Linked DNA regions of Pseudoduganella dura. The protein of the gene in region 1 interacts with the protein of each later gene in a pairwise test. Links are inferred from orthologs where the notes say so. Each region holds a gene or a part of one and is shown on either strand. Other genes may lie near its edges. The genes, in order: lysA and GJV26_RS28850.

Region 1 (14,887 bases):
GCCCGAGATGTCGGCCACGGCCTGCAGCGCCGCGCGCACTTCGATGTTCTGGAAATTGAACGAGACCTTCTCGCCGCGGTAGCCCTGCGTGCCCTGCACCAGCCTGGCCGGATCTTCCTTGACCGGCCGGACTTCCACCACCAGCTGGGTGTCGCTCTGGTACACGTTCTGTTCCCACAGGCCGGTGGCCTCGACCTGCAGCCGCACGTTGTCGCCGTGCGGCGCGGCGGTCACGCGCGTGACCGGGGTGCCGAAATCGGTCACGTCGAGCCGGCGGCGCAGCGTTTCCGGCACGGCCGTCTTCAGGAAATCGACGGTTACGCCTTGCGGGCCCTGCTTCACGTCGACGGCCACCGCGTTGTTCGGCAGGTCGACGACGATGCGGCCTTCGCCGCCGGTACCGCGGCGGAAATCGATCGCCCTGAGCACCGGCTTGCCGGGCGCCTTCGACGGCGCATCCGCCGCCGGACCCGCCGGCAACCGGGCCGGTGCGGCGGACACGGGCACACCGCGCGCATCGAGCGCGGTGGCAACGCCGCCCGTCCCCTCGATCGTCAGGATCACGTTCCTGCCCTCCACCGCGGTGGCGTAGTTCAGCGCGCGCTTGAGGTTGAACACGAGCCGCGAGCGGTCGCCCGCCTGCACCGCGTTCACGCTGCGCAGGTCGCCCACCTCGATGTCCTGCGCCGTCTTGCCGGTGGCATTGCTGGTCTGGCCGAAGTCGAGCGCGATGCGCGGCGGGTTCGCGGTGGCGAAGCCGGCCGGTGCCCGGTCCGGCGCATGGTCGAGCGCGATCTTCACGATCACGTTCGTGCCCTGCCGGCTGGCGGTCACGGATTCGATCGCATTGCCCCCCTGCGCGTGGGCCAGCGCGGCGGCACCGGCCAGCGCCAGCGCGGCGCCGAGGCGGCGCATGGTATCGGTTGCGATCATTGCTTGTTCTCCTGGCTTTGCTGCAGTTCCAACGTACTGGTGCGCTCGATCCATTCGCCGCTCGCATCCTGTACCGTTTCCTTCACGTTGACGGAAGTCTCCGTCACCGACGTGATCACGCCGTAGTTCTGGCCCAGCCGCTGCCCGGTGCGCACCTGGTGCACCGACTGGTCGATCTGCAGCAGGGCGAATATGGCGCGACCCTTCTGCAGCATGCCCACCATCCGCATCGTATCGAGGGGAAAGCCCTCGAGCGGCTCCTTGCGCCGGGCGGTGTCCGGCGCGGCGCCGGTGCCGGGGCGCGCGGCATCGCCGCCGGCCAGCAGCTTGTTCGGGTTGAACGGGTCGGGCCCGCCGGCCGACGCGTAGGCGAACGGCACGAAGGTCTTCGGCTCGACCAGCGGCTTGACGGCCACGCGGGTGGTGGCGTCCACTTCCTTCATCCACTGGCGCACTTCCTGTTCGTCGCGGTCGCCGCAACCGCCCAGCAAGCCGGCCAGCGCCAGCACCAGCATCGGTGCCCCGGCGGTCGGCGAAATCCCGTGCTTCATTTCTTCGCGCCCTTCTTCTCGGCGGCCGCCTTCTTCTGCGCGGCCACTTCTTCCTGGTCCAGGTAACGGAAGGTCTTGGCAATCGCATTGAGCGTCAGCGTGCCGTCCTTGTTGGTCACCAGTTCCATGTTGTTCAGCGTGACGATGCGGGGCAGGTTCGCCATGTCGCCGGCGAACGCGCCCAGGTCGTGGTAGTTGCCGGTCACCTTGATGTCGATCGGCAGTTCGGCGTAATAGTCCTTCACCACGACCTGGCCCGGCTTGAACAGCTCGAACTGCAGGCCGCGGCCCACGCCGGCCTGGTTGATGTCCGACAGCAGCGCCGCCATCTCGGCCTTGCTCGGCAACTGCTTTTCCAGCCGTACCACGTACTGGTCGACCTGCGACTTCTGCGCCGTCAGCGCATCGAGGTTGATCGCCTGCGCGGTCTTCTGGCGGTACTGGTCGCGCAACTGCAGCTCCTGCGCCGCGCCCGCCTCCTGCTCCTCGAACTGGGTGCTCCAGTAGCCGAAGTACCCCAGCACCAGCACGCCGAGCGCCACGCCGATGCCGCACAGGATGCGCGGCGCCAGCGGCCACTGGCCGGGGTGCACGCCGTTCAGGCCGTGGAACTGGGCGCCGAGCGAGCCCGCCAGCCGCCGCATGTCCATCCCCTTGTCGATATCCTTGCCGGTTGCCATGTCAGATCGCCTTCGCGGCCGGTGCCGGCGTGCCGGCCTTGCCGCCGCCGTGGTTGTCGTTGCCTTCGTCCTTGCTTTCTTCCTTGTCGCGCGGCCGCTTGATGCCCACGATGAGCGAGAATTCCACGACCTTGCGCGGGTTCTTCGCCTGGCCGATCGTGCCGGCCTTCACTTCGATCAGGTCGGGGCGTTCCAGCCACGGCGAAGCGCTCGACAGGTTGCGCAGCAGCCCGGACACCCGTTCCTGCGATTGCGCGTAGCCGTCGACCGCCACGCGCTGCCCATCCTGCCGGAAGCCCTTCAGGTACACGCCCTCCGGCGTCTGCCGCACCAGTTCGTCGAGCAGGTAGACGGGCTGGTTGCGGTCGCCCTGCAGGTCCTCGACGGCCTGCTGGCGCGCCTTCAGCGCCTCGATCTCCTGCTTCAGCGTGGCGATGCGGGCGATCTTCACGTCCAGCGCGGCGATCGAATCGCGCAGCAGCGCGTTGCGCTGCTCCTGCACGGCCAGCGCGCGCGCGTTGTAGCCGCCCACCAGCAGCACGATGCCGATGCCGATCAGCGCCGCCAGCACCAGCAGCGCCACGAATGCCGCCTTGCGCTGCTTGCGCTTTTCCTCGCGGTGCGGCAACAGGTTGATGCGAACCATCAGTCGAACCTCCTCAGCGCGAGGCCGCAGGCGACCAGGTAGGCCGGCGCGTCGGCGCGCAGCTGCTGTTCGCGCACGCCGGGTGCCAGCGCCATGCCCTGGAATGGCGAGATCACGGCGCCCGGGATACGGGTGCGCGAGGCCACGATATCCAGCAGGCCGGGCAGCAAGGCGCAACCGCCGGCCAGCAAGACCTGGTCGATCTTCGTGTAGGGCGTGGAGGTGAAGAAGAACTGGATCGCGCGGGTGACTTCCAGCGCGGCCGATTCCAGGAACGGCTGCAGAACGTCTGCCGCATAGCCGGCCGGCAGGTCGCCCCCCTGTGCGTTCGCCTGCGGTGCATTGACCTGGGCTGCGTACGATTTCTTGCGCGACTCGGCTTCCTCGAACGCCAGGCCGTAGGCGCGCACGATATCCTGCGTCAGCGAGTTGCCGCCGAACGGCTGCTCGCGCTCCCACAGCGTGACGCCGTCCTGCATCACCGAAATCTGCGTCATCGATGCGCCGATCTGGAACAGCGCGATTACCTGCCCCTTGCCGCCGCCGGGCATCTGCGCGGTGACGCGCGCGGCCGCCGCGCGTGCCGCGTACGATTCGATATCCATCACCGAAGCCTTCAGGCCCGATGCCTCGGCCACGGCGACGCGATCCTCGATCTTTTCGCGACGCGCGGCGGCGAGCATCACCTCGATGTCGTCCTGCGAGCTGGCCACGGGGCCGATGACGTCGAAGTCCAGGCTCACGTCGTCGAGCGCGAAGGGAATGTACTGGCTGGCCTCGGATTCGACCTGCACTTCGAGCTGTTCTTCCGACAGGCCGGCGGGCAGCACGATCTTTTTCGTGATGACGGCGGCCGGCGGCATGCCCAGCGCCGCGTGGCGCGCGCGTGTGCCGCTCTTTTTCAGCAGGCGGCGCACGGCGTCCACGACCTGGTCCAGGTTCTCGATGTTGCCATCGGCGACCGCGCCGCGCGGCAGCGGCTCGACCGCGCAGCGCTCCACGCGCAGGCCATCCTTGCCGGCATCGGCGAGTTCGACCAGCCGCACGCCCGAACTGCTGATGTCGAGCCCCACGAGCGGCGGCGTGGCGCCACCGAACAAGGACTTCAAGTCTGGCATCATCGATGCATTCCCCGCCCGATGCGGCAAAGAGTCCGCTCCGGAATAATTGGCATAAAGTGAAAAAACCGTTTGAAAACCGTCACTTGGAACATAAATACCTGACGGCAAGATGGATGCTAGCAATTCCGCGAGGCAACTGTAAAGATATTTCCGCACGGCACTATGACTTTCATCTGCCCACCCGCCTGCAGAGTTTGCGGACTGTATAGCCGTGCCGATAACAGAGTTGTCGGCTTGGTCATGCGCCGCGGGGGCGGCACAGAGGGCAGGCCCGGGAAGCGTGCCCGCCAGGACGCGTCGCTTATAATGCGTGCACAAAATTTCAAAGGTTTACCCGCATGACTCCTCCGAACAACGCTTCTTCCAAAAAGTCCAAACCCAAGTCGCCGAAGAACTACCTGCTGCTGGCGCTGGGCTCCGTGGCCGGGCTGGGACTGGTCGCGGTGCTGCTGGTGGTCTTCGGGCTGGCGCTGGCCTACCCGAGCCTGCCTTCGCTCGATACGCTGACGGATTACCGGCCCAAGATGCCGCTGCGGATCTATTCCGCCGACAATGTGCTGATCGGCGAATTCGGCGAAGAGCGCCGCAACCTGGTGCGCTTCAAGGACATCCCGGACGTGATGAAGAAATCCGTGCTGGCGATCGAGGATGACCGCTTCTACGAGCACGGCGGCGTCGACTACCTGGGCATCCTGCGCGCGGCCGTGCACAATGCCACCGGTGGTGCGCGCCAGGGCGCCTCGACGATCACGCAGCAGGTGGCGCGCAACTTCTTCCTCTCCAGCGAACAGACGCTCAAGCGCAAGGCGTATGAAGCGCTGCTGGCCTGGAAGATCGAGCAGAACCTGACGAAGGACCAGATCCTCGAGGTCTACATGAACCAGATCTACCTGGGCCAGCGCGCCTATGGTTTCGCCTCGGCGGCGCAGATCTATTTCGGCAAGAACCTGCACGACATCACGATCGCCGAGGCGGCCATGCTGGCCGGCCTGCCGAAGGCCCCTTCCGCGTACAACCCGGTGGTCAACCCGAAACGGGCAAAGACGCGCCAGCAGTACATCCTGCAACGGATGGCGCAGCTGGGCTACATCACGCCGGCGCAGTATGAAGAAGCCAGGCACGAACAGCTGAAAGTAAAGACCGACAGCAGCGAGTTCGGCGTGCATGCCGAATACGTGGCCGAGATGGCGCGCCAGCTGGTGTACGAACAGTTCAAGGAAGACACCTACACGCGCGGCCTGAACGTGTTCACGACGATCACGAAATCGGACCAGGATGCGGCCTACCTGGCACTGCGCAAGGGCGTGATGGACTACGAGCGCCGCCATCCCTACCGCGGTCCGGAAGCCTACGTGGACCTGCCGCGCGAGCGCGCCGAAGCCGACGAGATCATCGAGACCGAACTGGCCGAGCACCCGGACAGCGACGACATCGTGGCCGCCATGGTGCTGTCGGCATCGCCGACGAAGGTGACGGCGATGACGGCATCGGGCGAGGAAATCACGATCACCGGCGCCGGCCTGTCGATGGCCAAGGGCTGGCTGGCCGAGAAGGCCGCGCCGAACCGCCGCGTGCGCCGCGGCGCGGTGATCCGCGTGATGCAGGAAGAGAAGGATTGGCAGATCACGCAGATGCCGGAAATCGAATCGGCATTCGTGGCCGCCAGCACCGAGGATGGCGCGATCAAGGCGATGGTGGGCGGCTTCGACTACAACCGCAACAAGTTCAACCACGTGACGCAGGCGTGGCGCCAGCCGGGTTCGTCGTTCAAGCCGTTCATCTATTCGGCCTCGCTGGAGCGCGGCCTGTCGCCGGCGACGATCATCAACGACGCGCCGATCTCGTTCGACGCCGGCCAGACCGGCGGCCAGGCGTGGGAACCGAAGAACTACGACGGCCGCTACGAAGGCCCGATGACGATGCGGCGCGGCCTGACGAAGTCGAAGAACATGATCTCGATCCGCATCCTGCACAAGATCGGCGCGAAATACGGCCAGGAATACACCACGCGGTTCGGCTTCGAGGCCGACAAGAACCCGCCCTACCTGACGCTGGCGCTGGGCGCCGGCGCCGTGACGCCGCTGCAGATGGCCGGCGCCTACGCCGTGTTCGCGAATGGCGGCTACAAGGTCACGCCCTACCTGATCTCGAAGGTCACCGATGCCAACGGCCGCGTGCTGTCGCAGGCCGCGCCGGACCGCGCCGGCGTGGAAGGCAACCGCGTGATCGACGAGCGCAACGCGTTCCTGATGGACTCGATGCTGCGCGACGTGGCGCGCTACGGCACCGCCGCCAAGGCCCAGCAAACCCTGAAACGCCCCGACTTGGCCGGCAAGACGGGCACCACGAACGATTCGATCGACGCCTGGTTCGCCGGCTACCAGTCGAAGCTGGTGGGCATCGCGTGGATCGGCTACGACCAGCCGAAGAACCTGGGCAACCGCGAAACGGGCGGCGGGCTGGCGCTGCCGATCTGGATCGGCTACATGCAGAAGGCGCTGAAGTCCATCCCGGTCGAGGAGCGGCCCGTGCCGGATGGGATCATCATGGCCAACGGCGAGTATTACTATGCCGAGAACCCGCCGGGCGTGGGCGTGGAAAGCCTGGAAGGCGCTTCGCGCGGCACGCCGGAAGAAGAAAAGGCGCGCGACGCCGTCAAGAACGAGCTGTTCTAAGCCAGCAACGCAAAACCGGGGACGTGCCTGCCGGGAGCCATCGCTCCCGGCAGGCACGTCCCTCTTTTTTATATATCGGGCATGACCTTGTCGAAACCAACACCCGCGCAATTGCGCACCGATGTCCTTTCCGGCATCACCGTCTCCCTCGCGCTCGTGCCGGAGGCGATCGCCTTCGCGCTGCTGGCCCGGGTGAGCCCGCTGACGGGCCTGTATGCCGCGTTCATCGTGTGCCTCGTCTCGGCCGCGCTGGGCGGCCGGCCGGGCATGATCTGCGGCGCCGCCGGCGCGCTGGCGGTGGTGATGACCGGCCTGGTCGTCAGCCACGGCGCCGAATACCTGTTCGCGGCGGTGGTGCTGATGGGCGTGTTCCAGCTGCTGTTCGCCGCGTTCAGGCTGGGCAAGTTCATCCGCATGGTGCCGCACCCGGTGATGCTGGGCTTCGTCAACGGCCTGGCGATCGTGGTCTTCATCGCCCAGTTCGGCCACTTCAAGGCGAACGGCCAGTGGCTGCAGGGCACGGCGTTGTGGACGATGCTGGCGCTGGTGGCGCTGACGATGGCGATCATCTACGCGCTGCCGCGGCTGACGAAGGCGGTGCCGGCGTCGCTGGCGGCGATCCTGGTCGTGTCAAGCCTGGTGGCGGCGCTGGGCATCCACACCAGGACGGTCGGCGACATGAGCTCGATCGCCGGCGGCCTGCCCTCGTTCCACGTGCCGCAGGTGCCGCTGACGATGGAGACCTTGGCGATCGTGCTGCCGTACTCGCTGATCCTGGCCGCCATCGGGCTGATCGAAACGCTGCTGACGCTGAACCTGATCGATGCCATCACCGATACGCGCGGCAGGCCGAACCGTGAAAGCATGGCGCAGGGCCTGGCCAACATCGCCAGCGGTTTCTTCGCGTCGATGGGCGGCTGCGCGCTGGTCGGGCAGAGCATGATCAACATCGACAACGGGGCGCGCCACCGTATCGCCGGCATCACGGCGGCGCTGTTCCTGCTGGGCTTCATCGTGCTGCTGTCGCGCTGGATCGAGATGATCCCGCTGGCGGCGCTGGTGGGGCTGATGGTGGTCGTCTGCGAAAAAACGTTTGCCTGGGGCAGCCTGCAGACGCTGCGCAAGATCCCGCGGCAGGATGCGGTGATCGTCGTCGGGGTCACCGTGATCACCGTGCTGACGGACCTGGCGGTGGCCGTGCTGGCCGGCGTGGTGTTCGCGGCACTCGTGTTCGCCTGGCAGCATGCGAAGGAAATCCGCGCCGCCATCTCGACGGATGCGCGCGGCTGGAAGGTGTACACGCTGAAGGGCTCGCTGTTCTTCGCATCGACGGCCAACTTCGCCGCGCTGTTCGACCCGAAGAACGACCCGCAGCACGTGGTGATCGAATTCCGCGACGCCAGGGTGGTGGACCACTCGGCCGTGGAAGCGATCGACACGCTGGCCACGCGCTACCAGCAGGCCGGCAAGACCCTGCACCTGCGGCACCTGAGCCCGGACTGCCTGGAAATCCTCGGCAACGCCAAGGCGATGGTGGAAGTAAACGAGTTCGAGGACCCGCATTACCACATCGCCGATAACCGGCTAGGCTGACCGAAAAAAAACCGGTGACAGGCTTCGGTTTTTTTGAAATGTTCCAGTTTAATAGGAGCCTGTCACCGGTTTTCCGGCAATGTTGTCGCCAGCCGCCTTGCGTTACGGATTCTCGCTGACGATCACCGGCGCGCCGCCCGACTGCTCGGTGGCGATCCGCGACAGCGCATCGAACAGCTCGCTGCCGTCGCGCGAATTGATCCACCGGCCGTCGACGCGGCGGTAGTGGAAGCCGCCGGAACGCGCGGCCACCCACAGTTCCTGCATCGCGGCCTGGCTGTTGACGATCACCTTCGAGCCGTTGTGCAGGAACTCGATCTCCAGCACATTGCCGTTGCGGCTGCATTCGACATCGAGCCGGTTGTCGTCGTTCAGGCGGTCCAGCGCGGCTTCGATGGCATTGAGCGTGCTGTCGGCCAGGTCCAGGAATTCGGTTTCGGTCATGCTACACTCCAAGGGTTCTGTAATAACGAGATTCTAATCGTGAAGTCCACTCCAGCGCTTCTCTTGATTGCCGTTTTGCTCGCCGGTTGCGGCCAGACCGGCGCCCTGTACCTGCCCAAGCCGCCCGCCAAACCGGAAACGGCGGCCGGCAAAGCCGGCGTGGCGCCCCCTTCCGCCCCGGTTCCTTCGACTCCTCCCGCTTCACAACAGTAGACCATCCAGCAGATCCATGTCCCACTTCGACTACCAGAACGGCGTGCTGCACGCCGAGGGCGTCTCATTGCCCGCCATCGCCGAAACGTTCGGCACGCCGACCTACGTGTACTCCAAGGCCCAGCTGCTGGATAACTTCGACGCTTACGCCAACGCCTGCGCCGGCCGCGATGCGCTCGTGTGCTATGCGATGAAGGCCAACTCGAACCTGGCGATCCTCGACCTGCTGGCCCGCCGCGGCGCCGGCTTCGACATTGTTTCCGGCGGCGAGCTGCTGCGCGTGATCGCCGCCGGCGGCGATCCGAAGAAGGTGATCTTCTCCGGCGTGGGCAAGAGCGTGGACGAAATGCGCCTGGCGCTCGGCCACGACATCCTGTGCTTCAACGTGGAGTCGATCCCCGAACTGCACCGCCTGAACGACGTGGCCGGTTCGCTGGGCAAGAAGGCGCGCATCTCGCTGCGCGTGAACCCGAACGTGGACGCGAAGACGCACCCCTACATCGCCACCGGCCTGAAGGCCAGCAAGTTCGGCGTGGCGTTCGACGATGCGCTGGCCACCTACCGCACCGCGGCGCAGCTGCCGAACCTGGAACTGGTCGGCATCGACTGCCACATCGGCTCGCAGCTGCTGGACGACACGCCGCTGCTCGAAGCGCTGGACCGCCTGATCGAACTGATCGACACGCTGGCGGCCGAGGGCATCCACCTGCACCACCTGGACGTCGGCGGCGGCCTGGGCATCGACTACGGCGTGGCCGGTGAAGACCAGCCGGCACCGGCAGGCGACTACGTGCGCCGCGTGTTCCAGCGCGTCGAGGCGTGGCGCGCCGCAAGGCACGATGGCAAAGGCATCAAGGTGATCTTCGAGCCGGGCCGCTCGATCGTCGGCAACACCGGCCTGCTGCTGACGAAAGTGGAATTCATCAAGCACGGCGAGGAAAAGAACTTCTGCATCGTCGACGCGGCGATGAACGACATGGCCCGCCCCGCGCTGTACCAGGCGTGGATGGACATGCAGCCCGTGGTGCGGCGCGAGGCGCAGCGTCAGAACGCCGGGGCCGTGTACGACGTGGTGGGCCCGATCTGCGAATCCGGCGACTGGCTGGCGCGCGACCGCGAACTGCCGGTCGAAGCCGGCGACCTGCTGGTGATGAAGACCGCCGGTGCCTACGGCATGACGATGGCCTCCAACTACAACACCCGCGGCCGCGCGGCCGAGGTGATCGTCGACGGCGGCCAGGTGCACCTGGTGCGCCGGCGCGAACTGCCGGAAGAGCTGTTTGCGCTGGAATCGGTGATCAAGTAAGAAGCCGCCCCGAAACGCTTTCCAGAAAATAGGGACGGACCCTGAGCCTACCCCTCGAATTCCCAAGTGCGGACCATCGAAACGAGTTCGATAAATGCATATTTGATGGCCGATGGGGAGAGTCTGGGTCGACGATAGTCGTCGACCCAGTGCATTGCCAACGAGAAGATTGAAAGGCAGCTGCCTGCCTTGGGATGGCTGCCGTAGTGGACTTCATAGCCAGCCGCTCGTGCCGCTAAGCCGATCAGCCATAAGGCATAAGTGAGCAATGCACCGATTAGTAAAAGTGCCGCCAGACGAAGCAGGCTTGTAGTCTGGCTATGTCGCAGTGCCATTCCCCATTTGGCATTCTTCAGGTCGCGGAAAGTCTGCTCGATTTGCATGCGCCCAGAGTAAATTTTGATGATGTCGTCTGCACGAAGCTGTGCCAGTGCTGGCGAAACGGCGAGTAGCCAAGGCTCACATTGGGCAGCGCTGTTTTTCTTGCTGTGGCGCGCGCGCAGGTTGACCGGATTTCGTCAAGCAATGCCGTCCTTTCGATTTGGACTTGTATAGCACTAATCGGCAGTCGACAGGGTTGGAGCGGACATGAAAAAAATAGCCCAAATCGCGCGCTTTTGCGGTAGCTCTTGAGTACAAGCTTTTGCAGCCGAACCAGTCGTTGCCGTTCTGTTGGCACACCAAATCACGGTTGCGTATCCGTCCGACCCAGCCAAAGCCGAGCTGATTGAGCGTTTTAAACCACGTAGCACGAAATCCTGCATCGGTGATGATGATGGCGCGACAGTGCGCTGGCAGGATGGTTTTCAGGGTCTTCATGAAGCACTTATGGACCAAAGATGCCGCGAGCCTCTCCTGAGGGTGGACCTCCTCGTAGAGCGTAAAGGCGCGTCCTTCGATGATGGCTGCTGCACGCAGCAATTGAGCACTGCCATCTGCGCGAATTTCTGACCAATCTACTGCTACCTGCACGTATTGCCTGGATTGAAGAAGGCGTTGGCTCATTGCTCGGTATATCTGCACCCGCTCTTTGGCCAGATGGGGATTGCTCAGCAAACGGTCACAGCACTTGATGCGATGCCGAAGACTTGTTTGTGACCTGAGCTGCTTACCGATGCGTACAACGCCCAGCCCGGCACGAGCTGCAGCTTGCACAATTTGAGCTAGGCAAGCTCGGCGTTTAGCGTGAATTGATGGGCACTCCTGCCCCAACAATCGTTGTATGATTTGGCGTGCATGCATGGTCCGTGCCTTTCATTTGCAGTTTGGTCGCTACGAATGAAAGGGCTAACACGGCCATGCATGTGCCGTTTTTGGGATTGAAGTTAACAGCTTCCCATATGGTTTACAACAAAAATTTGAGGGGTAGGCTCAGGGACGGACCCTGTTTTACAGGAAATTTCCTGTAAAACAGGGTCCGTCCCTAATTCTTTGTTCCTGATTTTCAGGCGCTGGCGCGAGCCGGCGCCCTGCTTTTCTGCCGGGCCCACCACACCCGCGCCAGCAGCAGCGCGGCGACGATCGCGGCGAACAGCAGCGGCTGCGCGAGATCGTTCTTGGCGGCCTTCATCCACCAGTAGTGCAGCACGCCGAGCGGCGTGGCCACGTAGACCAGCCGGTGCAGCCACAGCCAGCGCTTGCCGCCCAGCCGTTTCACCATCGCGTTGGTGCTGGTCAGCGCCAGCGGGATCAGCAGCACGAAGGCGGTGAAGCCGACCAGGATGAACGGCCGCTTGGCCACATCCTTCAGCATGGCCGCCACGTCGAAGAAATGGTCGAACCACAGGAACGTGGTGAAGTGCAGCAGGCCGTAGAAGAACGCGTACAGCCCCAGCATGCGCCGCAGCTTCAGAACCCAGTTCCACTTCGCCAGCCGCCGCAGCGGCGTCACGGCCAGCGTGATGCACAGGAAGTACAGCGTCCAGTCGCCGGTCGAGTGCGTGATGTACTGCAGCGGTTCGACCAGCGCATCGGTGAACACCAGAACCACCAGCCGGGCCAGCGGCACCAGCGCCAGCAGGTGCACCAGGGCCTTGATCCCGGCAAGTTGTAGGGCGGATGGCTGCATCAGAACGCTCCCATCAAAATTCTCCCGTCAGAACCATTTCTTCAGATCCATGCCGGCGTACAGCGACGCCACGTCGTTGTAGCCGTTGAACATCAGCGTCTTGCGCTTGCGCGACAGGAACGAATCCTCGCCGATGCGCCGCTCGGAGGCCTGCGACCAGCGCGGGTGATCCACGTCGGGATTCACGTTCGAGTAAAAACCGTATTCGGACGGCGCCGACTTGTTCCACGCCGTGCGCGGCATGTCGCGGGTAAAGCGGATCTTGACGATCGACTTGGCGGACTTGAAGCCGTATTTCCATGGCAGCACCATGCGCACCGGCGCGCCGTTCTGGTTCGGCAGCACGTCGCCGTACATGCCCAGCGTGAGCAGCGCCAGCGGGTGGTTCGCCTCGTCGAGGCGCAGCCCTTCCACGTACGGCCAGTCCAGCACGCGGCTGTTCACGCCCGGCATCTGGCGCCGGTCCGCCAGCGTGGTGAACTCGACATATTTCGCATTGCCGGTGGGCTCCACGCGCTTGATGATCTCGGAGAACGAATAGCCCACCCACGGGATCACCATCGACCACCCTTCCACGCAGCGCAGCCGGTACACGCGCTCCTCCAGCGGCGCGAGCTTGAGCAGCGAGTCGATATCGAGCGTCATCGGCTTTTTCACCTCGCCCTCGATCGCCACCGTCCACGGCCGCGTACGCAGCGTGTGGGCGTTCTCGGCCGGATCGCTCTTGTCGGTGCCGAATTCGTAGAAATTGTTGTAGTTGGTCGCATCCTTGCGCGGCGTCTGCTTGTCGAGCGCCGAATAGGAGGGATTGAGCTTCGCCGCGAGCTTGCCTGGCGTCGTGCCCTGGGCGAAGGCCTCGCGCGTCAGCATCTCGATCAGCGCGCCGCTGGCGATCGAGCCGGCGGCGACCTGGCGGATGAAGCTGCGCCGTGCCTCGAACACGTGGCGCGGCGTGATTTCCGATGAAAACGGCAGATCGATGCCGTTGGGGGAACGTTTGATCAGCATGACGGCTCCGGATGGGTAAGGTCGATGAACATGTACTGCGACCTTACACCAATCCCGGCAGCCTTTCGTTTACGACAGAATTAATTGCCTGTCGGTACAGCGCATTTTACAGGTTGCCGTAGGAATGCAGGCCCGACAGGAACATGTTCACGCCCAGGAAGGCGAACGTGGTGACCAGCAGGCCGACCACCGCCCACCAGGCCGCCACGCGGCCGCGCAGGCCCGACATCAGCCGCATGTGCAGCCATGCCGCGTAGTTCAGCCACACGATCAGTGCCCAGGTTTCCTTCGGGTCCCACGACCAGTAGCCGCCCCAGGCCTCGGCCGCCCACAGCGCGCCCAGGATCGTGGCGATCGTGAAGAACGCGAAGCCGGCCGAGATCGACTTGTACATCACGTCGTCGAGCAGTTCCAGCGACGGCAGCCGGTCGACCAGGTAGCCGTGCGATTTCAGCAGGTAAGCCGTGCCCACCATCGCGGCCAGCGCGAACGTACCGTAGCCGATGAAGTTGGCCGGCACGTGGATCTTCATCCACCAGCTCTGCAGCGCCGGTACCAGCGGCTGGATCTCGTGCGCATCGCGCGATACCGTGTACCACAGCAGGAAGCCGACGGCCGCCGAGATGATCAGCATCACGAACGCGCCCAGCTGGCGGGTGGCGTAGCGCTGCTCGTAATACAGGTGGAACATCGCCGTGATCAGGCAGAACAGGATAAACACTTCATACAGGTTCGAGATGGGAATGTGGCCGACATCCGCGCCGATCAGGTACGACTCGTACCAGCGCACCATCATCGCGGTCCAGCCCAGCAGCATGCCGCCCCAGCACAGCCGGGACCCGATCGCGCCGCCGGCCGGCGAGCGTGCCGCCAGCCCGATCCAGTAGAACAGCGTGGACAGGAAGAAGAACACGCTCATCCACAGCACCGCGGACTGGCTCGACAGCATGTAACGGAGCCAGAAGCGCTTCTCGGCCGCCGCCAGGTCGCCGCCGTACATGGCGATCGCGCCGAGCGCCAGCAGGGCGATCGCCAGCATCAGGGGGCGCACCGGCTTCCAGTGCCAGCCCAGCGCCGCGAAGGTGGGCACGGCCAGCAGCAGGATCGCCTTTTCGTAGCCGTCCATCCAGGCGCCGTAGCGGTTCAGCGCGAACAGCGCGCCGGCCAGCAGCGCCAGCCCGAACAGCCAGTCGAACGGCGACAGCCGGCGGAAATAGCCGGGGGTGGCCGTGTAGGGTTGGTGTTGTGTGATGTCCATCGTCATTCTCCAGCTCGTGGTTTCCTGCTCGCGGGTGTCCGCTGCCGGTCAGCTTACGCCGTTTGCGGCAGCTTTTGCTTCAGTTCTTCGAATTCGCGGTCGAAGTCGAGCGTGCGGCGCTGCGTGCTCATCGCCATCAGCGCGTGCGCCCCGCCCGTTTCCTGGCCGGCATCGGCACGGATCCAGATCCACAGCCGCCGCTCGCGGATGTAGAACATCGCGAACACGCCCAGCACCAGCAGCAGGCAGCCCAGGTAGACCACCGACTTGCCCGGCGAGCGCGTCACCTGGAATACCGACGCCTTCACCTGCTCGAATTCGTCGAGCTGCAGGTACACCGGCGCGCCGTAGAAGAAGCTGTCGGACAGGCCGTTCATCGCCAGCTGCAGCC
Region 2 (14,933 bases), 4.1 Mb from region 1 along the record:
CTCCCACAGCTGCCAGACGACGGCCGGGCCGCTGCCGCCATGCTGCAGCGCCTGCAGCACCGGCCGCAGCGAACCGACCAGATCCAGCAGCGCTGCGCCCTGGTGCCCCACCTCGTGCACCAGCGACGAGGCGATGCTGCTGCCGATCATCCGTTCGCGCGGCACGCGGATGATCGCGACCGGGTTCTCGCCGCCGCCGGGCAGCCGCGTGCGCGCCCGCCGGATCGCCGCGCCCGGGCCGCGGTCCAGGTAGCACACCAGCGGCGGACTGTCGAAGTAGCCGCCCGGCAGTTGCAGCGCGTCGCGCGATACCGCGTCGAGCCCCGCCAGCCAGATGCCGTTGCCATGCTCGCTGCGCTGCGTGACGACATCGATGAACAGGTCGAACTGCGTCAGCGCGGCATTGAATTTCAGGCGCAGGAAGGTGAAGCGCCGCTGCGCGTCCGCCACCGATACCCGGTTTGCCGCGGGGCTTTTCAGCCAGCCCAGGAAGCGCCGCACCATCGCGCGCAGCTCGCGCCGCCCCAGCGTGAGGTGCCGTTCGATCGCCGCCTGCGCCGCCGCGGGCAGCGCGGCCGCCGGCACCATCGGCTCGATCAGCACGAACGGCTGCATGCGGTCGACACGGTTCAGCAGCGAGCGCGCCTCCTGCGCCAGCATCCACGCCGCATAGGTACCGATGGCCATGGCCGTCACACGCCGTACAGCACGATCTTGCGGCCCTGGCGCATCCAGCGCCCGCTGCTGGCGCCCCGCCCGCCGTAGCCGCCACCGCGGTTCTGGCCGGAAGACTGGCCCCCCTGGGCGCCCCCCATGCCCTGCCCGCCCCGGCCCTGCCCCTGCCCCTGGCCTTGCCCTTGGCCCTGGCTCAGCAGGCCGGGCGCGAACTGCTTCGCCGCGGCGGTGGCGGCCGCCTGGGCGATCTGGCGCGGGTCGCCGCCTTTCGCCTGGGCGGCGCGGTTGACGGTATCCGCCGCGATCTTCACGAAGGTCTTGGCGCCTTCGAATTCACGGTCCTCGCCGGACATTTCGCCTTCCGCTTCCAGCCCCAGCGCGCCGCCGGCCGCCGATGCCAGCCCGCTGCCGATCTTGGCGCCCAGCGGACCGCCGAAGTAGCCGCCGATCGCGCCGCCGGCCAGCGGCAGCGCCTTCTTCGCCACGCCCTTGAGCACGCCGCCGACCGCCTGGCCGACCGGCGACTTGATGATGTTGCCGGCCACCGACGCGGCCTTTTTCAGGAAGCTGCCGAGGAACTGGTCCAGCTCCTGCTCGTTGGAGACCGACAGTAGCTCGTTGGCCAGCTCCATTTCGTCGGCCTCGGACAGCAGGCCGCCGCCTTCGCCGGTCCATTCGCCCTGGCCGAATTCGTACTGTTCCATTTCGTAGCCGCTGCCACCGCCAAATTCCTGGCCGAATTCCAGGGTCGTGCGATCGAGGTCATGCATGATTAGCTCCCGTTGAAAGTCAAACATCAAATCCGGAACGGTCATGCCGCCCCGCCTGCAAATCGATGGTCTGGATGCGCGGCACGGCCTGCGGCCCCGCCGCGCGCTGCCGCAACAGCCCGGGCGCGTTGCGGCGCGCCGCCTGCATCAGCGCGCGCTGCGCTGCCTGGCTTGCTGCCCGGTTCGCGGCCTGCCCGCCCTGCTCCAGGGGCGACTGCCCGGCACGCGCCAGCGCCGTCTGCGCCGCGTCGGCGGCCAGCCGCACGAAGTGCCGCGCCAGTTCGAATTCCTTGTCTTCGGGGGAAAGCCCCTCCAGTTCCAGCCCGAACACGCCGGACGCCTTGCGTTTCAGGTCGGCCGGCGCGCGCGTCGCGTTCAGCGGAAAGATCATCCGCGCCGCGCGGTGCAGCACGCGCAGGACCGGTTCGCGCAGCGCCCGCTGGTGCGCATCGGCGGCGGGCCCCACCAGGTCGGCCAGCACCGGCGCCAGTTCGTCCGCGCTGCGCGCCTCCAGCAGCCGGGCGGCGAAATCCATTTCGCCGTATTCGTTTCCGGCAATGCGGTCGGCAATGCGCTCGCGCCACGGCGCCGCGGTCTCGCCTGCGGCCGGCAATTCCAGTTCCGGCCTGAAATCGAGCAGCCGGCGATCGGCGGGAGGACGGGCTTGTTCCATGGTGGTCTCCGCGAGGGGTGCGGCCCCGTGCCGCACGTACACGGGTAAGTGCAAGCGGCGTGCCAGGAGTTTTGCGGGGAAGGATGCCGGGTGGCGGCGAAAAGCGGTTCGCCCCGCGGGATACGCGGGGCGAAAGCGGCGAAGCGATGTTCGCCGGAAGGGGTGCCGGGCCTTTGGCCCGTCAGGTCATCAGGCGATGACCGCGACCGTCAGCGTGGCCACGTAGCCGTCGGTGACGTTGCCCGTCACCGTGGCAAGCTGCAGCGAATAGCCGTCGCTGAAGACGTTGTCGGTCGCGAAGCTGATCTGCGCGAGGTTGCGCACGCTGGCGCTGTAGCCGGAGGTGGCATACACCTCGTTGCAGGCGGCTAGCGGGAACGCGAACTGCGACGTCTTGATGCGGTTCGACGCGCTCGATGCCTTGGCCAGGCTGGAATACACCTCGAAGTGCACGTGCGGCATGCGGCCCGAATAGCAGGCCGGGAAGATCGTGGTGAACGTCACGTCCCCGTTGGCATCCGTCTCCTGCACGCCGCGCAGATAGTTCTGGTTGGTCACGCCGCTCGAATACAGCGAGTAGTTGCCGTCGCGGTCGCAGTGCCACAGGTACACGGCGAACGCGTTGGCCGATGCGCAGCTGTTGTTGGCGTTCACGATGTGCAGCTTGATCGTCAGCGGCACGCCGGCCGCGGTGCCGCTCATGCTGCCGAAGCTGCTGCGGATGTCGCTGCGCACCACGCCGCTCTGCGTGAGCACGTTGACCACGCCGCTGCTGTTGCTGTTGGTGCCGTCGGCCGGGTATGGGCCGCCGGTTTCTTCCGGGATCACCGAGCAGCTTCCCGATGTCGTGGTGGTGGTCGTGCCGGTGGTGGTGCCGGTGGTGGTGCCCGTCGTGCCGGTCGTGGTGGTGCCGGTCGTGGTCGTGCCGGTGGTCGTGCTGGCTGAGGTATCGGAAGACCCGCCGCATCCCAGGATGGGCAGCGATGCCGCGCTGGCCAGCAGCCAGCGCAGCGACCGGCGCCGGCCGGTGGTGGTGTTCAGCATCGTCTGCAGGTCTTCTTCCAGGCTGTGCCCGTGATGTGCCATGGCTTGCTCCTAGTGGTCTCGTTGCTGTTGTGTGACGCTTGCCGTGTCGCTGATCCAGCGATACTCAGGCGGTGGTATTGATCAGGTTGCCGGCGCTGCCGGCCGACGGCAGCCTGGACGACAGCGTCTGCAGGAAGCTGGACAACTTCGACGAGGCATCGCTGCCGTCTCCGCCAAGCGCCGTGAGCAGGCTCTTGAATGAGCTCTGCAGCGCGGCCGTGCTGTCGGAGGCCTCGGTGCCGGCGACGCTGTCGGTACTGGCGGCGCTTTCCGTGCCGCCAGTACCATCCTCCAGCGACGAGATCAGGCTTTGCAGGTCCGATGCCAGCTTGCCGGGCCCGCCGCCGAGGTCGGGCCCGCCCTGCGGCGGCTCGCCATATTGCGCCGCACTGTCCGTGCTGCCGCTGTTCTGCGCATGCAGCGCGCCCATCAGGTTCTCGAGGAAGCTGCCGAGCGCCTGCGCCTCGCTGTCGGTACCGGTTTCGCTGGACTCGCTTGTGCTCGTGCTCGTACCCGAGCTGGCCGATGTCGAACCGGTGTCATCGGTACCGCCGATGCCGACGGATTTCAGCGCGTCGGCGATCGCGCCGAGCAGCCCGCCTCCGTCGCCGGGCGGCGGTGGCGGCATCTGGCTGCTCTGGCGAGTGGCCGTCGTCGACGACGTGCCGGACAGGCGGCTGGCATAGGACAGCTGGCTGGCCGCGCCGGCGGTCAGGGAGTTGATCGTCATGATGGTGGCTCCGGTTCGGTTACTGGACGGTGGCGGGTGACGGTTCGCGGCCCGGTTCGCGACCTGGTTCGCGATCTGGTTCGCGGCCCGGCTCGCCGCGAGGCGGACGGCCGCTCCTGCGCTCCTCGAGCGACTTGCGCTGCCCGGCGGTCAGCACGCCCAGCACTTTCTGTTCGGTGCGCAGGTGCGACAGCGTGATATTGGCATCGGCCTGCGCGGCCGCCTGCGCCAGCCTGACGGCGGCGCCATCGTCGTATTTCGCAGCGCGATGCAGTTCGAACAGGGCGCGGTCGGCCTTGTCGCGTGCCTTGTCCTGCTCGCGCAGGTACGGGATCTGGCCGTGCACGATGGAGAAGATCTTGTCCTGTTGCGCTTCGGTCAGGTCGATGCCGCGCAGGTACGGCGGCACGCCGTCGAAGCCGGGGCCGGGGCCGAAACCGGGACCGCGGCCGGGACCGCCGCCACGCGGGCCATCGCGCTCGTCACCGGCCTGCTGCGCCGGGCCGCGGCGTTCGTCGGCGCGCGGGCCGGCATCGGGCTTGCGGCCGGGTGCGCCGGGCGCTTCGTCGCCGGCGATGTCCGCCATCGCCGCCAGCGGCAGGGCCAGCACGGCGGCGAGCAGGAGTCGTTGCAGGTCTTGTTTTGTATTGTTCATCAGCGGTCCTTGTAGTCGGCCATTCGTGATCGGCCATTCTTGTACTGTGGAGCCGCCATTCTGTTGCCGCCCTGTGTAAAGGGCGGTTAGAGGCAGGTAAAACGGTGTAAAGACCGCGGCTGTAAAAGCGGGTAAAACGGCGCCGGGCACGGGAGCGCTTTGCTATGATGGCTGGATTCGTACAATGAAAATGGCATGATGAACAAGGTTTTGCTGATAGACGACGATGTCGAACTGGTCTCCATGTTCCAGGAATACCTGGAGCAGGAGGGCTTCGAAGTGAAAACGGCGCACGACGGCGAAGCCGGCACCGCCGCCGCGCTGACGGGCCAGTACGCGATCGCGATCCTGGACGTGATGATGCCCCGCATGAACGGCCTGGAAACGCTGCGCCGCATCCGCGCTGCCAGCCGGATGCCGATCCTGATGCTGACGGCCCGCGGCGACGACACCGACCGCATCGTCGGCCTGGAACTTGGCGCGGACGATTACGTGACCAAGCCGTGCACGCCGCGCGAGCTGACGGCGCGCATCCGCGCGATCCTGCGCCGCACCGCCGGCACGCCGCTGGACCAGCTGGCATCGGCCCCCCTCGTGGTCGGCCAGCTGACGATGTGGCCGGAACAGCGCCGCGCCACCTGGAGCGGCGCCACGCTGGAACTGACCAGCACCGAATTCAACCTGCTCGAAGTGCTGGCGCGGAACGCGGGCAAGCCGGTCAGCAAGAATATCCTGTCCGAACAGGGGCTGGGGCGGCCGATGGCGCGCTTCGACCGCAATATCGACGTCCACCTGTCCAGCCTGCGCCACAAGCTGGGCACGCTGGCCGACGGGCGCTCGTGCCTGCAGACCGTCTACCGCATGGGTTATCAGCTGATCAAGGATTGACGTGGGCCGCCTGTTCTGGAAGTTCTTCCTGTCGATCCTGCTGGCGCAGGTGGCGGCCACGGTGGGTATCGGCGGCGCCCTCTGGCTGAAGAACCGTGCCGCCGAACAGGACAAGCGCCCCGCCATCGATGTCAGCCCGCCCGCCGCGATGGCGATCGAATCGGCCGCCGCTACGCTGGAGTTCGGCGGGCCGCAGGCGCTGACCCGGTTGCTGGAGAACATGGACCGCCACCGCGTATTCGCCGTGGACGACCTGGGAAAGGAAATGCTGGGCCGCATCGTCAACCCGGTGCACGTGGCGGCGGCGCGCGCGGTGCTCGAGAAGGGCGACACCCGCGTGGTGCGCCGCATGACGCTGCCGAACGGCCGGCATTACCTGCTGTTCCTGCCCGCGCAGGACCGCATCGCCGCCATGAACCCGAACGATGCACGCCCGCTGCTGGCCGGCGCCGGCATGCCGATGCCGGACATGATGCCGAACACGGGCCCGCAGCGCGGCCCCGGGCCGCAGGCCGGCAGTGTTCCCGGCTCTGGCTCCTACGGCGCGGCGCCCCGGCCCGGCGACGGCGCACCCGGCGGCAACCCGGTGTTCCGGTTCGATCCCGGCCCGGGCCCGATGGGGCCCGACGGCCCGCGCGGCCGCTTCCAGCCCCTGACACCGTTCATTCCGCTGGCCGCCGCCCTGGCGGCCAGCCTGCTGTTCGCCGCCCTGCTGGCCTGGTATTTTTCCCGCCCGATCCGCTCACTGCGGCAAGCCTTCGAGGCCGCGTCGCAGGGCGACCTCGCGCCGCGCTTCGCCGATGCCGCCGCCGGCCGCGGCGACGAATTGACCGACCTGGGACGCGACTTCGACCGCATGACGGCACGGCTGCGCAGCCTGATGGATGGCCAGCGCCGCCTGCTGCACGATGTCTCGCACGAGTTGCGCTCGCCGCTGGCGCGGCTGCAGGCCGCCATCGGCCTGGCGCACCAGAACCCGGCACGGATGGCGTCCTCGTTCGAGCGCATCGAGCGCGAGAGCGTGCGCATGGACAAGCTCGTCGATGAGCTGCTCACATTGTCGCGCCTCGAGGCCGGCGCCCTGTCCGGCTCGCGCGAGGAAATCGATGTGGCCGAACTGCTGCACGGGATCGTCGGCGATGCGCAGTTCGAGGCGGCCGCGCAGGGCCGGACCGTGACGGCGCGCGGCACCGCGGACGTGGTGCTGCTCGGCCAGCCCGACCTGCTCGCCCGCGCGATCGAGAACGTGGTGCGCAACGCGATCAAGCACAGCCCCGAGGGCGAGACCATCGTCGTGGAAAGCCTGGCGCAGGAAGGCACGCTGCATGTGCGGGTGCTCGACCGCGGGCCCGGTGTGGCCGAGCAGGACCTGAAGACGATCTTCGAGCCGTTCTTCCGCAGCAGCGGCACCGAAAAGGATGTGGAGGGGCATGGCCTGGGGCTGGCGATCGCCCGGCAGGTGGTGCAGCAGCACGGCGGCACGATCGGCGCGGTCAATCGCGATGGCGGCGGGCTGTGCGTGGAGATCGCGGTGCCGCTGGTGTGAGCGGCAAATGCGGTGGTGGATGAACAATGGCGCCGTCGGCGCCATTGTTCATTGCGGATTCAACGCTTCCCGGGCGGTTACGCCTTCGGCAGCGTGACGCCGCGCTGGCCCTGGTACTTGCCGTTGCGGTCCTTGTATGAGGTTTCGCATACTTCGTCGCTCTCGAAAAACAGCACCTGCGCGCAGCCTTCGCCGGCGTAGATCTTGGCCGGCAGCGGCGTGGTGTTCGAGAACTCCAGCGTCACGTAGCCTTCCCATTCCGGCTCGAACGGCGTGACGTTGACGATGATGCCGCAGCGCGCATACGTGGACTTGCCGAGGCAGACGGTGAGCACGTTGCGCGGAATGCGGAAGTACTCGATCGTGCGCGCCAGCGCGAACGAATTCGGCGGAATGATGCAGACATCGCTCTTGATGTCCACGAACGAGTTCGAATCGAAGTTCTTCGGGTCGACGATCGTGCTGTTGATGTTGGTGAAGACCTTGAACTCGTCCGCGCAGCGGATATCGTAGCCGTACGACGAGGTGCCGAACGAGATCACCTTGCGGCCATCCACTGAGCGGACCTGCCCCGGCTCGAAGGGCTCGATCATTCCGGTCGATTCGGCCATCCGGCGTATCCATTTATCGCTTTTAATCGTCATCGCAAAGGCTTCAATTCTGTTGGTGGGTGGTGCGGCGCCGCCGCGTGGCAGCGATTTTACGCGATCGGCCCGGTCACTGAAAAGTTTTGCAGCGGATTATGCAGTTTGCAACCGTTGCGCCGTCTCGCACAGCGCCAGCTCGCCGCCGATCAGGTCGCACACCATGTCGCGCACCGCCTGCGCCGTGAGCACCGGGAATTCCATCGGGAACAGGTGGCCGCCCGGCATCAGCCGGAAGTTGCGGCCCACCAGGGCTTTCGTGGCCGTCAGGCCCGCCTGGCGGTTCTCGATCGAGATACGGCCGGCCAGGTAGCCCACCGGTACCGGGAACTCGCCTGCGACCAGGTGGCCGATATGGTGCGGCAATGTGCGGTACACGGCCGTTTCCGCTTCGCGCGAAAAGCGCAGCTGCACCCCTTCAGGATGAGGGGCGAGGCCCGCGTGCAGGTAATCCTGCAGCACGCCGGGCGCCCACGCCGCGAACAGCTCCTTGCTGGCGAAGTGGCGCAGCGCGTCGGCCTCGCCCGGCCACACGTTACGGCGCCGCATCGACAGGCGCGACGGCGAATAACGGTCCTCGGCGCTGAAGCGCTTGACCAGCCGCCATGCGAACGCGCGCCAGCCCGCCAGCACCGGCGAATCGAGCAGCACCACGCAGCGCGCCAGCTCGGGGCGCTGCGCCGCCGCCATCAGGCTCAGCATGCCGCCCAGCGAATGGCCGACCAGGATCACCGGCTCCCCGCGGTAGCGCGCCGTGAGCTCGGCGACCAGCTCGTCCACCAATTTTTGCCAGCCGTCCTGCACGGGATAGGCCGGATTGTGGGCATGCATGTCGAGCGCCTGGACGTCGAAATCCTTGTCGAGCTGCTCGAAGAGCTGGCGGTAGGTCCCGGCGGGGTAGCTGTTGGCGTGGGCGAAGTGGAGGATCGGTTTCATTGTAGGCGGCGCTGGGAGCGCCTGGAATTGCGGGCGTGGGGAAAGTAGCGGGCGAAACTTAAGATTGCATTATTTTAATAATCTTAACACAGGAGAAATAACGGTCGGCGGATGTATCGGGATGGCGGCGTGCGCGAGACAATTACACGACGCTTTTCGGACATCCGGACCAATCTTTGTCCGTACTATCGACCCTGATCGAACGGTCCGGCAGGTTCGCCGCACCTTGCGGACGACCGCGCACGGGCCACGATCGATCAACGGTCCATGCGGCGGACGACATCGCGCGCAGGGACCTCGGCAGGCACGCGCGTGGAGCCCGCGCAAGTGCCCGCAGTATGTTGCCGCCCATGGCGAGGTGCCTACCACCAGGTATTTTCCGACGCACCTCCAGGCAGCGTGGAGCGAACTGCGTTGCACCATGCGGGATTCGGCACCGGTCCCCGGAGCGCCCGGAAAGACGAATCGTCGTCCTGTCGCCACGCTCGGCCGGACAACCGGCGCGGCAGGGCGCGTCGGCATGCACTGCGCTGCGCACCAACCTCTACCCACGCCTGGCAGCTTTCTGCCGCGTCATCGATTCCAACCTATGGAGCACACATCATGCCTGGACTTAACGTTTCGAATGTTCGTCACCTGCTCAACCTTGCCGGGAATCCGTGGTCGGCGCGCGAGAGCAGGATCACTGCGCTCGACGACGACGCGCGGCGGAGCCTGCTTGGCGTGCTCGTCGACCGCAGGCAACTGGCCGAACTCGCGCGCAAACCGCGGTTCGCCACCGCGATTGCCGGCCTGCCCGTCGCAATGGACTGGCGCAACGTCGGCGGCCGGAACCACATCTCTCCCGTCAAGGACCAGAAGCATTGCGGCGCCTGCGTGTCGTTCTGCGTGTGCGCCGCCGTCGAATCGGTCGTTTCCATCGCAACCGGGCAGATAACGGACCTGAGCGAGGCCGACCTGCATTTCTGCTCCAGCCACGGCGCCGGTTGCGGTGGATGGTGGCCCTCGGATGCCATCGACCAGGCCACGGCACGCGGCATACCGGTGGACGAACTCTTTCCGTACGACAGCGCCTTCGACGGCGCCGGCACGCCGGGTTGCCGCATCGATCCGCACCGGGAGGCGCGTTTATACCGGCCTTCCGGACAGTCAGTCCTGATGACGACGGCTGAACGAAAACAGTGGCTTTCGTCGCGCGGTCCGGTCTGTGCGGCGTTTCATGTCTACGACGATTTTTTCCTGGCCGGCACGGGGATCTACCGTCACCTGACCGGCAACCACGCCGGCTACCACTGCGTCGAGGTGGTGGGTTACTCCGACACGGACCGCTGCTGGATCGCCAAGAACTCATGGGGCCCCGACTGGGGCGATAGCGGCTTCTTCCGGATCGGCTACGGCGAATGTGGCATCGACGATACGAGCACGGACCGCGACCCGGACGGCTCGCTCAACCAGTTCCCGATGTACGGGATCGAAGGGGTGCAGATTCCCGGCGGCTGGCGCGGTTTCGAGCTGGCCCCGCAGGGCAGCGCCGCATTGAATGGCGGGCTCGCCGCCGTGACGCGGATCCCCGGCAGCATGGAGACGTGGTGGATCGGGGAAAATGGCTCGGTCCAGGCCGCTTTCTGGTACGACGGTGGGCAGTGGCAACGCTACGAACTCGCGCCGGCAGGCAGTGCGTCGCCCGAAGGTGCGATCGCAGCGGTATCGCGCATTCCAGGCAGCATGGAAACCTGGTGGATCGGCGCCAACGGCTCGGTGCAGGCAGCGTTCTGGTACGAAGGCGGCCAATGGACGCGTTACGAACTGGCACCGGCCGGAAGCGCCTCGCCCGCCGGTGGCATCGCCGTGGTGTCGCGCATTCCCGGCAGCATGGAACTCTGGTGGACAGGCGCGAATGGATCGGTGCAGGGCGCATTCTGGTATGAAGGCGGGCAATGGACGCGCTACGAACTGGCCCCCGGCGGAAGCGCGGCAGCGGACGGCGCGATCACGGTGGTGTCGCGCATCCCGGGCAGCATGGAATTGTGGTGGGTTACCGGGAATGGCTCGGTGCAGGCGGCATTCTGGTACGAGGGCGGCCAATGGACCCGCTACGAGCTTGCCCCGGCAGGCAGCGCGTCGCCGCAGGGAGGGATTGCCGCGGTATCGCGTATACCGGGGAGCATGGAGCTGTGGTGGACCGGTGCGAATGCCTCGGTGCAGGCCGCTTTCTGGTACGAAGGCGGCCAGTGGACACGCTATGAGCTGGCGCCCGCCGGCCACGCATCGGTCAACGGCGGCATTGCAGCCGTGTCGCGCATTCCGAACAGCCTGGAACTCTGGTGGATCGGCGGCGACGGCTCGGTGCAGGATGCTTTCTGGTATGAAGGAAACGCGTGGCAGCGATTCGCGCTGGCGCCGGCTGGCAGTGCATCCGCATCCGGCCGCATTGCTTCGGTCTCTCGTATCCCCGACAGCATGGAGCTGTGGTGGACTGGAAGCAACGGATCGATCGGCGACAGCTTCTGGTACCCATGACAGACTGCGGAAAACCGTCACCAGGCAACAGGGGAATGAGCGATGACACGACAACGCCCGGCGCTCACGATTGCCGCGGATCGGGACGGCAAGGCGTCGGTCGCTCTCCCGGAAGCCCCTGCCACTGGATATCGCTGGGAGCTGGAAGATGCGGCACTGGCCTGTCATGTTGCCGCTGCCACCTTCGCCGAGGAGGAAGGCAAGGCGCCTGGCGGTGCGGGCAACCGTGTTTTCAGCCTGGATCTCCAGGGCCGGGCCACCCTGGAGCTGGTTTTCATCCTGAAACGCGGCTGGCGCACGGAGGCCCTCGAGCGCCAGGGGGTTACCGTCAGCCAGCATTCGCCTTGACGGCGCGCGGGATGCCCGGTGTGACACGGCGATGCGGCAGGCGCGTCGGCGACGCTGTGCGGCAGTCGTCCAGCGGATCTCCAGCCGCCCGATAGCGCCTGCCGTCGCACGCGAAACGGCCCGGCGCGCTATCATGGCGGCCGGTACCAATCGGCACGCACCGTTGCCGGCATACCGCGCTGTCAACCCAGGCTTTTTCGACCCAGGCGACTCCCGATTCATCACCAAGGAGAACACATGAGTTACACATTGCCGCCCCTGCCGTACGCCTACAACGCGCTCGAACCCCATTTCGACGCGCGCACGATGGAAATCCACCACACGAAGCACCACCAGACCTACATCACGAACCTCAACAACGCGCTCGGCGAGGCCGGCGTGGAACCGGTGCCGGTGGAAGAACTGATCAAGTCGATCGACACGCTGCCCGCGCAGATCCAGGCGGGCGTACGCAACAACGGCGGCGGCCATGCCAACCACACGCTGTTCTGGACCGTGCTGACGCCCGAAACTTCCGCCCCGGCGGGCCGGCTCGCGCAGGCCATCGACACGGACCTGGGCGGCTATGACAAGTTCCGGGAAGCATTCACGAAGGCCGCGCAAACCCGCTTCGGCAGCGGGTGGGCGTGGCTCACGGTGGGCACGGACGGCAAGCTGCTGGTCGAGAGCAGCGCCAACCAGGACAGCCCGCTGATGGGCAAGTTCGCCGGCCTGTCCGGCGGCACGCCGGTGCTGGGCCTCGACGTCTGGGAACATGCGTACTACCTGAACTACCAGAACCGGCGCCCCGACTACATCGTCGCCTTCTTCAACATCATCGACTGGAACGAAGTGGCGCGCCGCTACGAAGCCGCCCTGAAGTAACACACCCGCTTCCCTCCGCTTTTCGCGCGTGATTTGCGCATACTTCGCGCGCATCCCCGCCGCATCCGGACAACGCCAGCCCGACGCCAGCCTGCTCCGGTTTCCACAGTGGCGCCGCACGGCATCATTGCTCCCCTTGGTCTTCCACCTTCGACTGTCCCTTCCTGGCGTTAGCACCCGGCCGGGAGCCCCCGCACCGTGTTCCTGAACGCCGTCCGCATCGTCGCGGTGCATCGCGCGCCTCTTTTGGGGCAATCCTCCACGCCCGATTGTCGACAATCGGCGCCCGCGCCACAGCCCGCCGAAGCGCCGGAATGCAGGCGCCATGCGCCTCCACGGCTGAAACACGTCGTGGATTGTCGACATTTTCCAGCAGTGGCACGCGGTTTGCTTAGCAATACCCGACTCCATTGAAAACAACGTACCCATGCCGCCTGCCCCGAAACCGATCATGCTTTCGCCGCCTCCCGCCGACATCGCGCCGGAAGAGCGCATGTACCTCGACGTGTACGACGCGATCATGTCGCACCGCCTGACCGCCGGCACGAAGCTGACCGAACAGGCGCTGGGCGAGATCTACGGCATGGCGCGGCACCACGTGCGGCGCGTGCTGGCCCGGCTGGCGGCCGACGGACTGGTCGACCTCGAACCGAATCGCGGGGCCTACATCGCCAGCCCGGGCGAGCGCGAAGCCGAGGACATGTTCGAACTGCGCCAGGTACTGGAGGCAAAGGTGATGGACAAGCTGGCCGGCAGCCTTACCGAGGCGGGCCATCGCGCACTGCGCGAGCTGATCGCACGGGAACGCGATGCCTGGATGCGCGGCGACCGGCCCCTGTGGATCCGCCTGTCCGCCGACTTCCATATCGAACTGGCGAAGCTGGCCGGGAACGGCCTGCTGGTCGACACGCTGCGCCGGCTGGTGTCGCGCACCACGCTGCTCATCTCCAACCTCGATACCGCCGGCCAGCAGCCCTGCTCGTTCGACGAACATGCGGCCGTGATCGATGCGCTGCGCGACAGGGACGGCGCGCGCGCGCAGGCGCAAATGGCGCGGCACCTCGAACAGTGCGCATGCCGCATGCTCGCGCGCGCGCCGGCACGCTTCGACTTGCGCAGCGCCCTGGGCAAGGGGGCGCCGCCCGGGGGCGCGCCGGGCAGGCGCAAGCGGGAATAGCCAATTACACGGCAACCCGGACACGCCGGGCCGCAACCACATTCATCGCAACCGTACTCGTTACAGCCATTCAACCAGAAGAAGGAATACCCATGCGTTCTACCATCCGTTCGTCCCGCGTGTCCCGGCTCGCCGCCGGCCTGGCGCTGTGCATGCTCGCGCTGCCCGCCCTGGCCCAGGAGACGAAGATCAAGTTCCAGCTCGACTGGCGTTTCGAAGGCCCGGCGGCGCTGTTCCTCGTTGCGAAGAGCAAAGGCTACTTCGCGCAGGAAAAGCTCGATGTGACGATCGACGCCGGCAACGGCTCGGCCAACGCGGTCAACCGCGTCGCTTCGGGCACGTACGACATGGGCTTCGCGGACCTGGCCGCGCTGATGGAATTCACCGCCAACAACCCCACCGCGCCGGGCAAGCCGGTCGGCGTGATGATGGTCTATAACGATACGCCGGCCGCCATCCTGGCGCTGAAAAAATCCGGCATCAGGTCGCCGGCCGACCTGAAGGGCAAGAAGCTGGGCGCGCCCGTGTTCGACGCCGGCCGCCGTGCGTGGCCGATCCTGGCCAAGGCCAACGGACTCGATCCCGCCGGCTCGCCGTGGACCAGCATGGAACCGGCGCTGCGCGAGACCATGCTGGTCAAGGGCGACGTGGATGCGATCGCCGGCTTCTCGTTCACGTCGCTGCTCAACCTGAACGCGCGCGGCGTGAAGGACGCGGACGTGGTGATCCTGCCTTATCCGAACTACGGCGTGCGGCTGTATGGCAACGCCATCATCGCCTCGGACTCGCTGATCAAGCAGAAGCCGGAAGCGGTGAAAGGCTTCCTGCGCGCCTTCGCGAAAGCGACCAGGGACGTGATCGCCAACCCGGAAGCGGCGATCAAGGTGCTGAAGGAACGCGATGGCCTGATCGACGAAAAGCTGGAACTGCGCCGCCTGAAGCTGGCGATTGCCAGCGCGATCGCCACGCCGAGCGCGAAAGCCGAAGGCTTCGGCCAGGTCTCCGCGCCGCGCCTGTCGCTGATGGCGTCGCAGGTGTCGGATGCCTATGCCACGAAGACACGCGTCGATCCGAAGGCGATCTGGGTGTCGACACTGCTGCCTTCCGCGGCCGAACTGAACGTGTTCCCGAAATGAGCGCCGGGGCCGTGATCAACGCGCCGGCGGATTCGCCGGCGGCGACGCCTGACTTCGCGGGGAACGCCACGTCCACGACTTTCGTCGACTTCAACCAGGTATACCTGGCGTACGACAACTCCGACGCGTTCGCGGTGGAAGACATCACGCTGCAGACCAGGCCGGGAGAATTCATCGCCATCGTCGGCCCGTCCGGCTGCGGCAAGTCCACGTTCATGAAGCTGGCCACCGGCCTGAAGGCGCCCACGCGGGGCACCGTGCGCATCGACGGCCAGGCCGTGACCG

Evidence for each region.
Region 2: the proteins of lysA (region 1) and GJV26_RS28850 interact in binary tests that used the Escherichia coli proteins (3 or more experiments, as listed by UniProt). The link is inferred for Pseudoduganella dura from one-to-one orthologs.

The regions. Positions count from the first base shown.
Region 1 is NZ_WNWM01000002.1:2,611,938-2,626,824, forward strand. Bases 8,166-11,017 are described here. They hold lysA (diaminopimelate decarboxylase), read left to right. Parts: upstream 8,166-8,872; coding sequence 8,873-10,162; downstream 10,163-11,017. Other genes in these bases: GJV26_RS11415 (SulP family inorganic anion transporter), read left to right, coding at 8,166-8,199; cyaY (iron donor protein CyaY), read right to left, coding at 8,302-8,643; lptM (LPS translocon maturation chaperone LptM), read left to right, coding at 8,683-8,856; GJV26_RS11435 (transposase), read right to left, coding at 10,210-10,665; GJV26_RS11440 (IS4 family transposase), read right to left, coding at 10,622-11,017. Also shown: GJV26_RS11385 (type IV pilus secretin PilQ), read right to left, coding at 1-933; GJV26_RS11390 (pilus assembly protein PilP), read right to left, coding at 930-1,484; GJV26_RS11395 (type IV pilus inner membrane component PilO), read right to left, coding at 1,481-2,134; GJV26_RS11400 (PilN domain-containing protein), read right to left, coding at 2,166-2,810; GJV26_RS11405 (pilus assembly protein PilM), read right to left, coding at 2,810-3,928; GJV26_RS11410 (penicillin-binding protein 1A), read left to right, coding at 4,270-6,606; more of GJV26_RS11415, read left to right, coding at 6,688-8,165; more of GJV26_RS11440, read right to left, coding at 11,018-11,404; protein-methionine-sulfoxide reductase heme-binding subunit MsrQ, read right to left, coding at 11,607-12,230; protein-methionine-sulfoxide reductase catalytic subunit MsrP, read right to left, coding at 12,258-13,238; c-type cytochrome biogenesis protein CcsB, read right to left, coding at 13,345-14,496; GJV26_RS11460 (cytochrome c biogenesis protein ResB), read right to left, coding at 14,550-14,887. UniProt on the Escherichia coli protein: Specifically catalyzes the decarboxylation of meso-diaminopimelate (meso-DAP) to L-lysine. Is not active against the DD- or LL-isomers of diaminopimelate.
Region 2 is NZ_WNWM01000002.1:6,684,944-6,699,876, forward strand. Bases 3,735-6,632 are described here. They hold GJV26_RS28850 (response regulator transcription factor), read left to right. Parts: upstream 3,735-4,787; coding sequence 4,788-5,477; downstream 5,478-6,632. Other genes in these bases: GJV26_RS28840 (hypothetical protein), read right to left, coding at 3,735-3,934; GJV26_RS28845 (Spy/CpxP family protein refolding chaperone), read right to left, coding at 3,954-4,589; GJV26_RS28855 (HAMP domain-containing sensor histidine kinase), read left to right, coding at 5,479-6,632. In the rest of the region: GJV26_RS28820 (hypothetical protein), read right to left, coding at 1-687; GJV26_RS28825 (hypothetical protein), read right to left, coding at 693-1,445; GJV26_RS28830 (hypothetical protein), read right to left, coding at 1,465-2,118; GJV26_RS28835 (intradiol ring-cleavage dioxygenase), read right to left, coding at 2,308-3,204; more of GJV26_RS28840, read right to left, coding at 3,269-3,734; more of GJV26_RS28855, read left to right, coding at 6,633-7,023; dcd (dCTP deaminase), read right to left, coding at 7,101-7,667; GJV26_RS28865 (alpha/beta fold hydrolase), read right to left, coding at 7,764-8,603; GJV26_RS28870 (C1 family peptidase), read left to right, coding at 9,207-11,123; GJV26_RS28875 (protease inhibitor I42 family protein), read left to right, coding at 11,166-11,471; GJV26_RS28880 (superoxide dismutase), read left to right, coding at 11,709-12,335; GJV26_RS28885 (GntR family transcriptional regulator), read left to right, coding at 12,787-13,512; GJV26_RS28890 (ABC transporter substrate-binding protein), read left to right, coding at 13,665-14,648; GJV26_RS28895 (ABC transporter ATP-binding protein), read left to right, coding at 14,645-14,933. UniProt on the Escherichia coli protein: Response regulator member of the two-component regulatory system CpxA/CpxR which responds to envelope stress response by activating expression of downstream genes including cpxP, degP, dsbA and ppiA.